DNA from 3 places in the Pseudomonas sp. E102 genome. Region 2 is predicted to be linked to each of the others. Evidence: predicted binding sites of a transcription regulator. Region 2 holds the regulator's gene; each other region holds the start of a gene.
What was found. Region 2 encodes FliA, which starts transcription of late flagellar genes. Its sites were predicted from a motif close to CTAAAGTTTNNNNNNNNNNNGCCGNTAA; they were not measured.

Region 1 (5,216 bases), 2.3 Mb from region 2:
CTAAACTCGCCGCCGTTTTAAACCAATCGATGTATTTCTTCATACGGAACACCCATGGCCAAACGCCAACTCAATCGTCGTCAGAACTGGCGCATCGAAAAGATCCAGGGCGAGCGTGCCGCCCGTGCCGCCAAGCGCGAATCCAGCGCTGTCGAAGCCTTGGAAGGCGGCGACCTGGGCCCCGAGCAGACCGGCCTGGTGATCGCTCACTTCGGTGTGCAGGTCGAGGTCGAGGCCCAGGAAGGCGAACTGGCCGGCCAGGTGTTCCGCTGCCACCTGCGCGCCAACCTGCCAGCGCTGGTGACCGGCGACCAAGTGGTCTGGCGTGCCGGCAACCAGGGCATCGGCGTGATCGTCGCGCAACTGCCCCGGCACACCGAGCTGTGCCGTCCCGACAGCCGGGGCCAACTCAAGCCAGTGGCCGCCAACGTCGACATGATCGTCATCGTGTTCGCTCCGTTGCCCGAGCCCCACGCCAACCTGATCGACCGTTACCTGGTAGCGGCCGAACACGCCGGCATCCGTCCGCTGCTGCTGCTCAACAAGTTCGACCTGATCGATGAGCACAACGCCCCGGCGCTGAACGCACTGCTGTCGGTCTATCGGGACCTGGGTTACCCAGTGTTGGAGGTCTCGGCCCATCACGGCAACGGCATGGAACAATTGCAGCGGCAACTGGACGGACGCATCAGCGTGTTCGTCGGCCAGTCCGGCGTCGGCAAGTCTTCGTTGGTCAACAGCCTGCTGCCGGAGGTCGAGACCCGCGTCGGGCCGTTGTCCGAGCTGTCCGGCCAGGGCACACACACCACAACCACCGCGCGGCTGTTCCACTTTCCCGGCGGCGGCGAACTGATCGACTCGCCGGGCATCCGCGAATTCGGCCTGGGCCACGTCAGCCGGGCGGATGTCGAAGCCGGCTTCATCGAATTCAACGAGCTGATCGGCACCTGCCGCTTCCGCGACTGCAAGCATGATCGCGAACCCGGGTGCGCCTTGCTCAAGGCACTGGAAGAAGGCCGCGTGCACCAGCAACGTATGAACAGTTACCGCTCGATCATTGCCAGCCTGCCGGAAAGCAGTTACTGACAGCTGATCACTATGGTGACGAGTCTCAAGTAAACCGATACCCACAAAAAAGCCGACAATGATGTCGGCTTTTTTGTGGATCACTGCGCCGGCGGCTCGGCCGGTTTCGGTGCGGCGTCGTCGAACAGGTTCAGGCGTTCGCGCAACTCGTGGGCCGGCACCGGCTGCTGGTCCGCCGGCAAGGCGTTCGGATCGACCGCTGCACCTGGCGCGGCCGGTGGCACCGACACTTCACCTGGCGCGCCCTCGCCTTGGGCCGAATCGGGCACCGAACCGGGCACCGAATCGGGCACCGAATCGTCTGCTTGTGAACCCTCGATGGCTTTTTGGGCCTTCTTGGTCAACACCACGATATCGATACGCCGGTTGACCGGATTGAAAGGGTCTTGGCGATCGAACAGTGCCGAAGACGCATAACCGACCACCCGCGCCACTTGCTCATCCGGATAGCTGCCCGCCACCAGGGCGCGACGTGCCGCGTTGGCGCGGTTGGCCGAGAGTTCCCAGTTACCGAAATCGCCTTTGCCCACGTACGGCTTGGCATCGGTATGGCCGCTGATACTGATCTTGTTCGGCACCGCCTTGATGGTGTCGGCCATGGCCAGCAGGATGTCTTCGAAATACGGCTTGAGCCGCGCGCTGCCAGAGTCGAACATCGGCCGGTTGTCGGCGTCCATGATCTGGATGCGCAGGCCGTTCGGCGTGATCTCGAACAGGATCTGGTCCTTGAACTTCTGCAATTCGGGATTTTCTTCGACCTTGTTCTGCAACTCTTGCAGGAGCAATTCCAGACGCTCGCGCTCGACCTGCTCGGCCATGCCCTCGGCCTCATTGGCGTCGACGGTCGCCTTGTCGGGCTGGGGCTGGGACTTGACCTCGGGGTTGAGGGTATTTTCCGGTGCCAGGACAGGCGAGCCGCCCAGATCGATGATGTACGGCGTGCCGCTCTCGGAAAAACCCACCGGGTCCTTGAAGTAACCGGCGATCGCGATCTTCTGTTCCGGCGTCGCCGTGGACAGCAGCCACAGCACCAGGAAGAACGCCATCATCGCCGTGGCAAAGTCAGCGAAAGCGATTTTCCAGGCGCCGCCGTGATGCCCGCCAGCTATACGCTTGACGCGCTTGACGATGATCGGTTGGTTATTCTCCATAACGAGTGCTCTGCTTCACAAATACTGTTCCATTTTGACGGTGCCTGTTGCTGCCATACTGTATTGCCGCTCCTCGCCATAGCGGGCTATGACTCGTCGCGGCGCCTTGTCTGGCAGCAACAGTCACTCGCCAAAAAAGGAACGTATCTGCAAAGCAGAGCACTATCGACCGCGAACCGCTTGTTCCAGCTCGGCAAAGCTTGGACGGTGCGCCGGGTACAGGACCTTGCGGCCGAACTCCACCGCCAGGGACGGTGGCATGCCCGAGGCCGAGGCCACCAGGGAAGCCTTGATGGCTTCATAGACATTGAGTTCTTCCTTGGCGTCATGGGCCAGGGAGTGGGCCAGCGGGCCGAAGAAACCATACGCGGCCAAAATACCGAAGAAGGTACCCACCAGTGCCGCACCCACGTGCAGGCCGATGGAAGCCTGGTCGCCTTCACCCAGGGACGCCATGGTCACCACGATACCCAATACCGCCGCAACGATACCGAAGCCGGGCATGCCGTCGGCGATGCCGTTGACTGCGTGGGATGGGTGCTCCAGGTCTTCCTTGAGGCTGTACAGCTCCATGTCGAACAAGCCTTCCAGCTCATGGGGCGCCATGTTGCCGGACGACATGATGCGCAGGTAATCGCAGATGAACGCGGTCATGCGCTCGTCTTTCAGCACCGAAGGGTACTTGGCGAAGATCGGGCTGGCGGCGGCGTCTTCGATGTCGCCCTCGATCGCCATCATGCCTTCGCGGCGGCTCTTGTTGAGGATCTCGTAGACCAGCCCCAGCACCTCAAGATAGAAGGTGTGGCTGAAGCGCGAGCCGAACATGCTCAAGGATTTCTTGAGCACATGCATGGTCATATAGCCAGGGTTCGCCTGGAGGAATGCGCCAAGAGCCGCACCGCCGATGATCATCACCTCGAACGGTTGGATCAGCGCAGCGATCTTGCCATGGGAAAGCACGTATCCGCCGAGCACGCTCGCGAACACGACAATGATGCCGATAATTTTAGCCATAGATAGAAAGTACTTATTTAAGTCGGGTTCAAGGTCATATTCGGAAGCTGAAAAATCTCTTCTTCTACTTATCGGCAAAACTGCGCCAGACTATAGCCAGTTCCGGCGAAAAGCCAATTTGCCCCGTTCCGGGCGTAGATACCTCATGCGAAGATCACGTCCAACCATGGCTAACGAAACGAACGTTCCAACTCCAAGACCGACCACGATCGAAGGCTGGGTAAAGCTGCTCGAAGGCGTCCATTTACCGGTGCCCCAGGCCAGTCATGACCTGGTCTGCAAGGCCATTTCCGACAGCCGCCGCTCGTTGCGCGACATCGCCGAATTGATGCAGGACAGCCCCGCGCTGGCCCTGAGCGTCATCCGCGAAGCCAACCATCACACCCACGGCAGCCTGGCGGAGCCGGCTGAGAACCTCGAAGTGGCGATCAACCGCCTCGGCCTCAAGCGCACCGAGGAATTGCTCGCGCGCCTGCCTTCGCTACCGGCGCACCAGATACCGGTCGCCCTGCGCCAGTTGCAATTGATCAGCCAGCACGCCACACAACAGGCCAATGGTTTTTTCGCCAGCCGCCTGGCGCGGCTGTGGCAGGACATCCACTGGGGCAGCCTGTTGTTCCTGTCGCCGCTCTGGCCCTTGGCCCTGACCCATCCACGCCTGCTGGCGGAATGGGAGCTGCGGGTCGTCCATAAACGCCAGCCGGCCAGACAGGTCGAGCGCGAACTGTTCGGCGTCAGCCTGCTGAACATCTGCCTCGCGTTGGTGGAGGCGTGGCGCCTGCCCATCTGGGTGGCGCAAGGCTATCGCCTGCTGCTGAATGAACGCCGCGAACTGATGAAAGTGCTGCGCATCGCCCGCGACAGCGAACATCCGCTACGCCAGCAAAATCGCCTAGACGACGACCCGACGCTGCGGCGCTGGCTCAATCAACCCGCCAATACAGTGCTGCTGGCCAATGGTCTGGCACTGTCGGCGCAAGAGGCCTGGGAAAGCCCGCACAGCGCTCGCTGGCAATACCTCACCAGCCTGTATCTACAGATGCAGATGGACGAACTTCAGCAGCAACTGCACCAACAAGCCGCCAACAGTGCTCGCCAGCACACCATGCCGGACCTCTGGCACCCCGCCGTGGCACTGATCTGGCCCCTGGGCAGCCGCCGCGTGCATCCCGGCTTGTTGCCCTCCGCCCCGCCCAGCGCCCAGGACCTGTCCCAATGGCGCAAGCAATGCGCCGCGCTGCTGGTGGAACCGAGCCCTTTCAGCAACGCCATGCACCTGACCACTTCGGCGCGAGATACCCTGGTGGCGTGCGGCATGCGCCGGGTGATGATTTTAATGCCCGATCGCAGCCAGACCAGTGTTCGTGTACATCAGACCGCCGGCCTGCCCAAGGAAGCAGCGGCGATGAGCTTCTCCATCAGCCAAAGCAAGGTCTTGCAGCGGCTACTGGCTCAACAGGCCCAGGTTCGCCTGACTCCAGAGAACAACGCCCAGTTCTCCGCCTTGCTGCCTCCGGCCCTTCGCGCCCTGTTCCGGGGCGAGCACCTGCTGTTGCGCTCACTGACGTGTAATGGACGGGTGATCATGCTAGTGGTCGCGGACCAGGGTGGCGGTCCGTTCTCGGACGTGACCGTTCAGGCTTTCGGCAAAACCGTGCAATGCATCGAAAGGGCCCTGCACAGCTTTACCAACCGTGGCCGCTGAACTTGCTACAATCCCTTCCCTTTGCGCCCCAGGAGACCTCACATGCCTGACTTCTCTGGCTTGCCGCTGGTAATCGAGCCCAACGAGCTCTTGCCGCGCCTCGATGCTCCCAATCTGATTCTGGTGGACCTGACCAGCGCGGCGCGCTACAGCACCGGCCATATTCCTGGCGCGCGCTTCGTCGATCCCAAACGCACGCAACTGGGCCAGCCCCCGGCGCCGGGACTGTTGCCGGCGAAGGCCGACCTGGAAACGCTGTT
Region 2 (5,216 bases):
CCATGCAGCTCGTCGAGCCGCGATTCGAATTCGTGGTCGCTGATCAAGTCGCTTCCGGCTGCCGCTGCCACTGGTTTGGCCGGGGTCGGCGCCGAAGCGATGGCCGAATCCAACGCGTCGACGGCAAAGTTGCCCTTGCCATGCAACTGGTCGAGCAAGGCTTCGAATTCGTCGTCGGTAATGTCGGAGTCATCCCCCGCTGCCTTTGGCGCAGCCGGGGCCGCCGGCGCTACGACCGCATCGGGGGCGAACTGGCCCTTGCCGTGCAGTTGGTCGAGCAGCGATTCGAACTCATCGTCGGTAATTTCATCGCTGGCAGCGGCATCGGCGGCTGGCGCAGCGGGCGCGGCCGGAGCCTCGGCTTCGGCCTTGACGGCGTTCAGCGAGTCCAGCAGCGATTCGAATTCATGATCGGTGATGTCGCCCGATTCTTGCGCAACCGGTTCTTCGACCACAGGCTCGGCAACGGGCATGGCTTCGTCAGCCGACTGCGGCTCGGCCAGGCGCGACAGCGCGGCGAGAAGCTCGGGGGTGGCCGGGGTGATCGGCGAGCGCTCGCGCACTTCGCTGAACATGCTGTTGACCGCATCCAGGGCCTCGAGCACCACGTCCATCAGTTCCGAGTCGACGCGACGCTCACCCTTGCGCAGGATGTCGAACACGTTCTCGGCAATGTGGCAGCACTCCACCAGCTCATTGAGCTGGAGGAAGCCGGCGCCTCCTTTTACAGTGTGGAAACCGCGAAAAATTGCATTGAGCAGATCCGCATCATCAGGTCGGCTTTCCAGCTCGACCAGCTGTTCGGATAGTTGCTCTAGAATCTCGCCGGCCTCAACCAGGAAATCCTGAAGGATCTCTTCATCGGCGCCGAAGCTCATTAATGGCTGCTCCTAAAATAGGGCTAAAACTTAGAATCCAAGGCTGGACAGCAAATCGTCCACATCGTCCTGACCGGACACAACGTCTTCTCTTTTATCGGCATGAATCTGCGGACCTTCACCCTGAGAGAGATGTTTTTGTGGATCTTTTTCGGCAAGCATCGCTTCACGGTCGTGTTCGATACCTGCAAAGCGGTCGACCTGGCTAGCCATCAGCACCAGTTTGAGCAGGTTGCTTTCCACTTCGGTGACCAGCTGGGTCACACGCTTGATCACCTGGCCGGTCAGGTCTTGATAGTCCTGGGCCAGCAGAATGTCGTTGAGGTTGCTGGCCACGGCGCGATTCTCGGCGCTGCTGCGCGCCAGGAAACCGTCAACCCGACGGGCCAGCTCCCGGAACTCCTCGGCGCCGACTTCGCGACGCATGAACCGTCCCCAATCGGTGCTCAACGCCTGGGCTTCCTCGCTCAGGCCGTTGACCAGGGGCGTTGCGCTTTCCACCAGGTCCATGGTGCGGTTCGCTGCGGCTTCGGTCAGCTTGACCACATAACCCAGGCGCTCGGTGGCGTCGGTGATCTGCGAGACTTCCTCGGCCTGCGGCATGTTCGGATCGATCTGGAAATTGACGATCGCGCTGTGCAGTTCACGGGTGAGCTTGCCGACTTCCTGGTACAGACCGCGATCACGGGTCTGGTTGAGCTCATGAATCATTTGAACCGCATCGCCGAAGCGGCCCTTTTCAAGGCTGTCTACCAGTTCGCGGGCATGTTTTTTCAGGGTCGATTCGAAATCGCCCATTGAAGATTCGTTGTCCATAGCTCCCCCGTGGCGCCGTTAACCGATGCGTTCGAAGATTTTTTCGATCTTCTCTTTCAACGCCTGGGCCGTGAAGGGTTTGACCACATAGCCGTTCACACCGGCCTGGGCCGCTTCGATGATCTGCTCGCGCTTGGCTTCGGCAGTGACCATCAGCACCGGGAGGTGCTTGAGTTTTTCGTCGGCGCGCACGTGGCGCAGCAAGTCGATACCGGTCATGCCAGGCATGTTCCAGTCAGTCACCAGAAAGTCGATGCTCCCGCTGTTGAGGACCGGAATGGCGGTTGTGCCATCGTCGGCCTCGACCGTGTTGGTGAACCCGAGGTCACGCAACAGGTTTTTTATGATCCGCCGCATCGTTGAGAAGTCATCAACGATGAGGATTTTCATGTTCTTGTCCAATTCGACCTCCAAGCAGTCTTAAACGCGCCCAGCACCTAGACGCGCCATTTCAATCAATCCGGCACAACACTCGACAACGGTATGGAGCACAACGGATGGAGACTGGCCCGGCATACGCCATGCCAGCCCCGCTCGCAGCGTCCCCACACTGCTCGTCAGCGCGCTCGCCACTCCCCCAAACGCCCCCGCAAGCGGGCCGCGCACTGGCTATGTAACTGGCTGACCCGCGATTCGCTTACCCCCAGGACTTCACCGATTTCCTTGAGGTTCAGCTCTTCGTCGTAGTACAGCGCCAAGACCAGTCGCTCACGCTCCGGCAAATTGGCAATCGCATCCGCCAGGGCGCTCTGGAAACGTTCATCTTCCAGGTCGCGCGACGGCTCCATGTGAGCACTCGCGCCGTCCTCGTGCAGCCCTTCGTGTTCGCCGTCCTGCAACAGGTCGTCGAAACTGAACAGGCGACTGCCCAAGGTATCGTTCAAAATCCCGTAATAATCATCGAGACTCAACTGGAGTTCGGCCGCAACCTCGTGATCTTTAGCGTCTCGCCCGGTTTTCGCTTCAATCGCACGAATCGCGTCGCTGACCATGCGGGTGTTGCGATGCACCGAACGCGGCGCCCAGTCGCCCTTGCGGACCTCATCGAGCATCGCCCCGCGGATACGGATACCGGCGTATGTCTCGAAACTGGCGCCCTTGCTCGCGTCGTATTTGTTCGACACTTCGAGCAGGCCGATCATGCCCGCCTGGATCAAGTCCTCGACCTGGACACTGGCCGGCAAACGCGCCAGCAAGTGGTAGGCGATGCGCTTGACCAGTGGCGCGTAACGCTCGATCAATTCGTACTGGGCGTCCCGTGCCGATTTTTTGTAGAGATGGTTGTAACCGCTGGCTGTCATAACACGGGCCCTGCTGTTTGTTGCACGAGACGCTCGACGAAAAATTCCAGATGCCCACGTGGGTTGGCCGGCAGCGGCCAGGTGTCGACCTTCTGGGCGATCGCCTTGAACGCCAGGGCGCATTTGGAACGAGGAAAAGCTTCATAAACGGCACGTTGCTTCTGGACAGCCTTGCGTACGCTTTCGTCGTAAGGCACTGCGCCGACGTATTGCAGGGCGACGTCCAGGAAGCGATCCGTGACCTTGGTCAACTTGGCGAACAGGTTGCGTCCTTCCTGTGGGCTTTGGGCCATGTTGGCCAGGACGCGAAAGCGGTTCATGCCATAGTCGCGGTTAAGCAGTTTGATCAGCGCGTAGGCGTCGGTGATCGACGTCGGTTCGTCGCAGACCACCAGCAACACTTCCTGGGCGGCGCGCACGAAACTGACCACCGAGTCACCGATACCGGCTGCCGTGTCGATCACCAGCACATCGAGGTTGTCACCGATGTCGCTGAAGGCCTGGATCAGGCCGGCGTGCTGCGCCGGGGTCAGGTGAACCATGCTCTGGGTGCCGGAGGCGGCCGGCACGATGCGAATCCCGCCGGGGCCTTGCAACAGCACGTCGCGCAATTCACAGCGCCCTTCGATCACGTCCGCCAGCGTGCGCTTGGGTGTGAGCCCCAGCAGCACGTCGACGTTCGCCAGGCCCAGGTCGGCGTCCAGCAGCATGACCCGTCGGCCAAGCTCTGCCAGAGCCAGGGACAAGTTCACTGACACGTTAGTCTTCCCGACGCCACCTTTGCCGCCGGTCACCGCGATCACCTGTACGGGATGCATGCTGCCCATGTTCGTTCTTTACCTTGTCTTACTTAGACGGAGGCCACATTACTGGCTGCGCGTTCACATACGGAACAATGCATGGCAGACCATCGATGTAGGTACAAAAAATATTCATGAATACCTCAGCCAACCTGCTTGGTCGGGCTGTGGTAGATATCAGCGAACATGTCAGCCATGGCTTCTTCGCTGGGTTCTTCCTGCATTTGCACACTCACGGCACGACTGACCAGTTGATGACGGCGCGGCAGATGCAAATCATCCGGGATCCGCGGCCCGTCGGTCAGGTAGGCCACCGGTAGTTCATGACCGATCGCCAGGCTCAACACCTCGCCCAGGCTTGCCGTTTCGTCCAGCTTAGTCAGGATGCAGCCGGCCAGCCCGCAGCGTTTGTAACTGTGGTATGCGGCGGTTAGAACCTGTTTCTGGCTGGTGGTTGCCAACACGAGATAATTTTTTGACTTGATGCCACGCCCGGCCAGGCTTTCCAGCTGCATGCGCAGGGCCGGATCGCTGGCTTGCAGGCCGGCGGTGTCGATCAGTACGACGCGCTTGCGCATCAGCGGTTCCAGCGCCTGGGCCAGGGACTGGCCCGGATCCACATGGGTCACCGACACATTGAGGATCCGGCCCAAGGTCTTGAGTTGCTCCTGGGCACCGATGCGGAAACTGTCCATGCTCACCAGGGCGATACTCTGGGCGCCGTACTTGAGTACATAACGGGCCGCGAGCTTGGCCAGAGTGGTGGTCTTGCCCATGCCGGCCGGGCCGACCATGGCGATTACTCCGCCCTCTTCCAGTGGCTCGACTTCCGGCGTGGCGATCATCCGCGCCAGGTGCGCAAGCAGCATGCGCCAGGCCTGGCGAGGCTCGTCGATGTCGCTGATCAATGCCAGCAGGTCGCGCGCCAGCGGGCCGGACAGGCCAATGCGTTGCAGGCGACGCCACAGGTTGGCCTGGGCCGGACGGCTGCCTTGCAGTTGGTTCCAGGCCAGCGAGCCGAGCTGGACTTCCATCAGCTCGCGCAGGCTGTTGAGTTCGAAGCGCATCGAGTCCAGGGCACGGGGATCAACGCCCGCGGCTGCGGCAACGGGTACCGGTGCCGGACGACGCGGTTCGGCCGGCGTCGGCTCGATCAGCGGTTCGGCAGCGGTCAGCGGCAGGCCTGCGGTCAGTGGCTGGCCGGCGAACAATTGACGATTGGTGCCCGCGCTGGCCGAGCCTTCGCTGCTGCGCAGGCTCAACTCGGCCTGGGCGCTGGCGATGCGCGACTGAGTCTTGCGCAGCTCGTCCTCGAGCTCCATGTTCGGAACGCGAGGGGCCAGCGCCGACAATTTGTAGTCCAGGGCCGCCGTCAGCTCGACACCGCCGGCGATACGACGGTTGCCGATGATGGCTGCTTC
Region 3 (5,216 bases), 2.5 Mb from region 2:
GCTGGCTCAACGAGCAGGCCGATGCCAAGCAACGCGGGGTAGTGTTCAGCGGCTATATGATTGCTTCCTACCTGGGGCTGGTGCTGGGCCAACTGATCCTGGTCATGCATCCGGCCCTGGGCCTTGAATTGCTGATGTTGGTGGCGTTGTGTTTCGCCCTGTGCCTGGTGCCGGTGGCATTGACCCGGCGGATTCACCCGGCGCCGTTGCATCCGGCGCCGATGGAGCCGCGCTTCTTTATCAAGCGCGTACCGCAATCGTTGACCACGGTGTTGGGCTCCGGGCTGATCGTCGGCTCCTTCTACGGCCTGGCACCGCTGTACGCCTCCCAGCAGGGCCTGAGTACCGAGCAGGTCGGCTTGTTCATGGGCTGCTGCATCTTTGCCGGCCTGCTGGTGCAATGGCCGCTGGGTTGGCTGTCGGATCGTTACGATCGGGCCCTGTTGATCCGCTGCTTCGCACTGGCCCTGGTGGTGTGTGCCTTGCCGCTGGCCATCCTGTCGAAGGCGCCGCTGGAAGTATTGTTCATCGCCGGTTTCTGCTGTTCGTTGGTGCAGTTTTGCCTGTACCCGCTGGCGGTCGCGTTTTCCAATGACCACGTCGAGGGTGATCGCCGGGTGTCGCTCACCGCGATGCTGCTAGTGACCTACGGCGTGGGCGCCAGCATCGGCCCGTTGGTGGCCGGGGTGCTGATGAAGCTGTACGGCAGCCAGATGCTCTATGGCTTTTTTGCCCTGTTTGCGTTGCTGCTGGTATGGCGGATCCGGCCGAAAGCGGTCACCAACCTGCACCAGGTCGACGACGCGCCGCTGCATCACGTGGCCATGCCGGACAACATGACCAGTTCACCCTTGGTGGCGTGCCTCGATCCGCGGGTCGACGAGCAAGTGGTGCAGGAGCAGATGCAGGCCTCGCCCAATCCGGACGTCGAGCCCGAGCCTCAACCTGAATTGGAGCCGGTCACCGAAGGCGCCAACGACGAACTGCCACCGTCCGATTTCACCCAGGCCAGGCCCTGAGACCGGCATAAAAAAAGGGCAATCCTTGCAAAGGGATTGCCCGTTTTTATAGCGCGCCGGAAATCAGAAATCGTCTTTATCGAACCGACGGGCTTCACGCTGCAATTGATACACGAAGCGTTCCACCTGGCGTTGTACCAGGCCGCTGATGTTATGGAAGCGCACGCCTGCGAACGTGGTGTTGATCCGCTCTTCGAAATGCAGGTAGCGCAGCTCCACCGGCGCGGTCATGCTGCCAAACGGTAGGGCGGCGATGAAGCGCTCGTAAACCTGGCCCAGCTGCAGCCGTTCAGTGATATCGCCATCGAAGCGCAGCTTGCAGCCGGTTGCGGAAATATCCAACAGCTTGCCATTCACCGGTGATTTGAGCTTGTCGCCTCCCAACTCCACGTTCACCAGTTGCGCCAGTTTCAATGCGGCCCGGAAGGCGTTGCGGCGTTGGTGATAAACCACTTCTTCAGGCAAGGCGCCGCGATAGCAGCGGCCATCGCTCGATTCCTGAATGGTCAATGGGCCGTTGCCCTCCCACGCGATGCGCACGCCGTCATGGAAACCCTCGACGCGAAACGGCTCGCCGGCCAGTAGGAAACGTTCACCGTCCCGAGGAATCATTTCGTCCAGGGCGATGGTGTTCGTTTCGCGATCGACATCCACCAGGTAACTCTGGAACCGCTGGCTGCGCTCGTGGAAGGTGATGATCAGCGGGTCGTGACTGTCTTGCAGCATCCGCAGATTGCCGGAGATTTCCAGAGGGGTGGCGAGGACCTTGGGCGGCTGCGGAGCATCATCCGCGTTTGAGGCATTGAACACGGTGGGTCAATCTCCAGGCAAAATACGACTACAAAGAGCCAGCATTTTGCCAGCATGTATCGCGCGTTGATAGTGCTCCGGCATCGTTCGCTTCATGCCTGGCTGAGCGGGCGGTGCTTGACCATTTTCGCGGTCGAGCCGCGAGCGTCATAGAGCGTCGGGATTTCGCCGCCATTGAGAATACGCAACTGATTGGCGGTGGCGGCCTGTTGCATCAGGATAGACTGGCCGTTTCGAGCATTGGCGGCCTGGCACTGGTTGAGCAGGTCGTTGAGCACGGCGCTTTGCGACAACAGCTGATCGCCGATCGACGATTGGCTGGCCAATTGCTCAAGGCCACTGTTATCGGCGGGCAGGTTGAGGCTGGCGAGGATTTCGCTGCGCTTGCGGCCATGCTGGTCGAGCAAAATGATCAATGCCTGCTTTTGCGCCAGAATATTTTCCAGCAGGGGCATGTCCCGCCCGTGCAATGCCAGGGCTTCGGTCTGCAACAGCTCCAACAATTGTTGCGCTGGAGCAAAGTCGTCGATGATCAGTTGCAATAAATGAGTGTCGTGCATGGCTGGCCTTGGGTCTTAAGCGTCCAAAAGCCTGGCGCAGGCGGGGGCCTAGCGCTGGGCTTCGAAGTTGAGCAGCTTGCTGGCTACACGGTTGCTGTCGACTTGATAGCTGCCATCGGCGATTGCTGCTTTCAACGCGGCCACGCGGGCGTTGTCGACGACAGGTTGATCGCGCAGCTTGTCAGTGACCTTCTGCAACTGTTGAGCCTCATTGCTGAGGTGTACCGATTCCCCGTTGCTGACAGTGGCGGCCTGGTCGGCTGGCTTGGATTTGTCGGTTTCGACGGTTTCCTTGCTGGCGCTGGTGCGCGCAGTGCCTGTCAGGGGCGAGGAGCTGTTTAAACGATTGAAATCGATGACCATGGTAAAAAACCTCTGGGTATTTGGACGCTTGCCATGTTTTCGGCCATCCCCAAAAAAACTTTAGGCTCATTTTTCAAATGAACGAGCGCACGTCCGCGCTTGCCTTCGTACAAGGCACAGTCTAGGGAACACCGAGGTCAAGCGCCAGCCTGTCTACCCTCCTTACAGCCTCTTACATAGCCACTTCCACCTGGCCAGGCGCTATCACCTGTGCCTTGATGACCCGTTGGGAATTGAGGTTTTTCACCCGAATCTGTTCGCGCATGCCACCGTTGGCCAGGGCCTCGCCGGGCATCCGCACGGCCAGGGTGCCGCTGCGAGCGGTGATGACCACCTGGTCGCCCTTGCGAACCACCTCGGCCTGTTCCAGATGCACCTGGGTCACCACCTGGTCGGCGACCATTGGTCGGACAAGTTTCTGCCCAATGGCCTCATCGACGGACGTCAGGAAACCCTGGCTGATCTGGCTGACGTCGCGCTCACGCAGCACCACGTCCTGCGGCTCGACGATCCCGGCCCGCTTGAGTGGGCGAGTGGTGGTGACAATTTCCCGGTACAGGCGCACTTGAGCGGGCACGAACACCGTCCAGGGCGCGGCGCTATCGCAACGAACCTTCACCGTGACGCGGCCCAGGGGCCTGGCCGGGCTCTCCAGCGAGGCAGTCAATTCCTTGTCGCACATCGGCATCCGCAGGCGCGGGTCGAGCTGGTTGACTTCAATCTCGTAGCGACCTTCGGTTTGACTGGTTGCCAGATAGTCTTCTACGGTGAACTCAAGAAAGCCCTGAGTGACGCCGATAAGGAGATCAGGCAAGGTTACCGCAGCGGCACCAAGGGCAGGACCGCCCGAAGCGAGCAGGCAGGCAGCCAGCAGTGCACCGAGCCAGTGGCGGCAGTGAGTGGTCAGGCGTCGAGAAAATGTCGTTTGTGCGTTCATGCCGGTTCAATAGCAAGCCCCGTGCCGTTTAGTGATGAATGCGCGTCGGACACATTAGCGTTAGGTAGGAGTCAGGGCATGGCGGGAGTGATGGATTCGGTAAACCAGCGCACACAGCTGGTGGGTCAGAATCGCCTGGAGCTGTTGTTGTTCCGTCTCGACGGCCGACAATTGTATGGGATCAACGTGTTCAAGGTTCGCGAGGTGCTGCAATGCCCCAAGCTGACCCTGATGCCGAAATCCAGTCCCGTCGTGTGCGGTGTGGCGAATATCCGGGGAGCGACCATCCCGATTCTCGACCTGGCGATGGCGACCGGTTCCGGCCGACTGCTGGACCAGAGCAATCCGTTTGTGATCATCACCGAGTACAACACCAAGACCCAAGGGTTCCTGGTGCGATCGGTGGAGCGCATCGTCAACATGAACTGGGAAGAGATCCATCCACCACCCAAAGGGACCGGCCGCGACCACTACCTCACGGCGGTGACCCGGGTCGATAACCAGTTGGTGGAAATCATCGACGTGGAGAAAATCCTCGCCGAAGTGGCGCCGACCCCGGAAACGATTTCCGTTGGCGTGATAGATGCCGAGACCCAGCACAAGGCGGTTTCCCTGCGGGTGCTGACCGTCGACGACTCCTCGGTGGCCCGTAAGCAGGTCACGCGTTGCCTGCAAACGGTCGGCGTCGAAGTGATTGCGCTGAACGATGGGCGGCAAGCGCTGGATTACCTGCGCAACCTGGTCGACGAAGGCAAGAAGCCGGAAGAGGAGTTCCTGATGATGATCTCCGACATCGAGATGCCGGAGATGGACGGCTACACGCTGACATCGGAAATCCGCAGCGACCCGCGCATGCAAAAGCTGCACATCATCTTGCATACTTCGTTGTCTGGGGTGTTCAACCAGGCAATGGTCAAGAAGGTCGGCGCCGATGACTTCCTGGCCAAGTTCCGGCCCGATGACCTCGCTTCCCGAGTCGTCGAGCGAATCAAGTCAGCAGGCTAAAGGTCGGGCGCGTTGTGCGCCCGGCAAGTCAATACAGTGAAAAGAGGCGGTATTTTGTCTACGGGTAATTTGGATTTCGAACAGTTCCGGGTCTTCCTGGAAAAAGCCTGTGGCATCTTGCTTGGTGAAAACAAGCAGTACCTGGTGTCGAGCCGTCTCAATAAGTTGATGGAACAACAGGGCATCAAGTCATTGGGCGAGTTGGTTCAGCGTATCCAGACCCAGCCGCGCAGTGGCTTGCGCGAGATGGTCGTGGACGCCATGACCACCAACGAAACCCTGTGGTTTCGTGACACCTATCCCTTTGAGGTATTGAAGAACAAGGTATTGCCGGCGGCCATCAAGGCCAGCCCGGGCCAGCGCCTGCGGATCTGGTCGGCGGCCTGTTCGTCGGGGCAGGAACCTTATTCCTTGTCGATGTCCATTGATGAGTTCGAGCGCACCAACATTGGCCAGTTGAAAGGCGGCGTGCAGATCGTCGCCACCGACCTGTCCGGGACCATGCTCAACAACTGCAAGACC

Region 1: a site for FliA is predicted at 3,320-3,347, ahead of motA (flagellar motor stator protein MotA). Genes of this name have one in related genera too.
Region 3: a site for FliA is predicted at 2,789-2,816, ahead of flgM (flagellar biosynthesis anti-sigma factor FlgM). Genes of this name have one in related genera too.

Annotation. Positions count from the first base shown of each region.
Region 1 is NZ_CP084025.1:4,339,375-4,344,590, forward strand. Features, by position in the region: gene rsgA (small ribosomal subunit biogenesis GTPase RsgA) at 55-1,086, shown strand; gene motB (flagellar motor protein MotB) at 1,167-2,237, opposite strand; gene motA (flagellar motor stator protein MotA) at 2,400-3,251, opposite strand; gene DOCECA_RS19735 (HDOD domain-containing protein) at 3,418-4,956, shown strand; gene DOCECA_RS19740 (rhodanese-like domain-containing protein) at 4,999-5,216, shown strand, end outside.
Region 2 is NZ_CP084025.1:916,176-921,391, reverse strand. Features, by position in the region: gene DOCECA_RS04390 (chemotaxis protein CheA) at 1-878, opposite strand, end outside; gene DOCECA_RS04385 (protein phosphatase CheZ) at 909-1,694, opposite strand; gene DOCECA_RS04380 (chemotaxis response regulator CheY) at 1,713-2,084, opposite strand; gene fliA (RNA polymerase sigma factor FliA) at 2,252-2,995, opposite strand; gene fleN (flagellar synthesis regulator FleN) at 2,992-3,822, opposite strand; gene flhF (flagellar biosynthesis protein FlhF) at 3,939-5,216, opposite strand, start outside.
Region 3 is NZ_CP084025.1:3,463,176-3,468,391, reverse strand. Features, by position in the region: gene DOCECA_RS15845 (MFS transporter) at 1-1,019, shown strand, start outside; gene DOCECA_RS15840 (flagellar brake protein) at 1,083-1,829, opposite strand; gene DOCECA_RS15835 (flagella synthesis protein FlgN) at 1,922-2,389, opposite strand; gene flgM (flagellar biosynthesis anti-sigma factor FlgM) at 2,438-2,752, opposite strand; gene flgA (flagellar basal body P-ring formation chaperone FlgA) at 2,925-3,689, opposite strand; gene DOCECA_RS15820 (chemotaxis protein CheV) at 3,768-4,694, shown strand; gene cheR (protein-glutamate O-methyltransferase CheR) at 4,749-5,216, shown strand, end outside.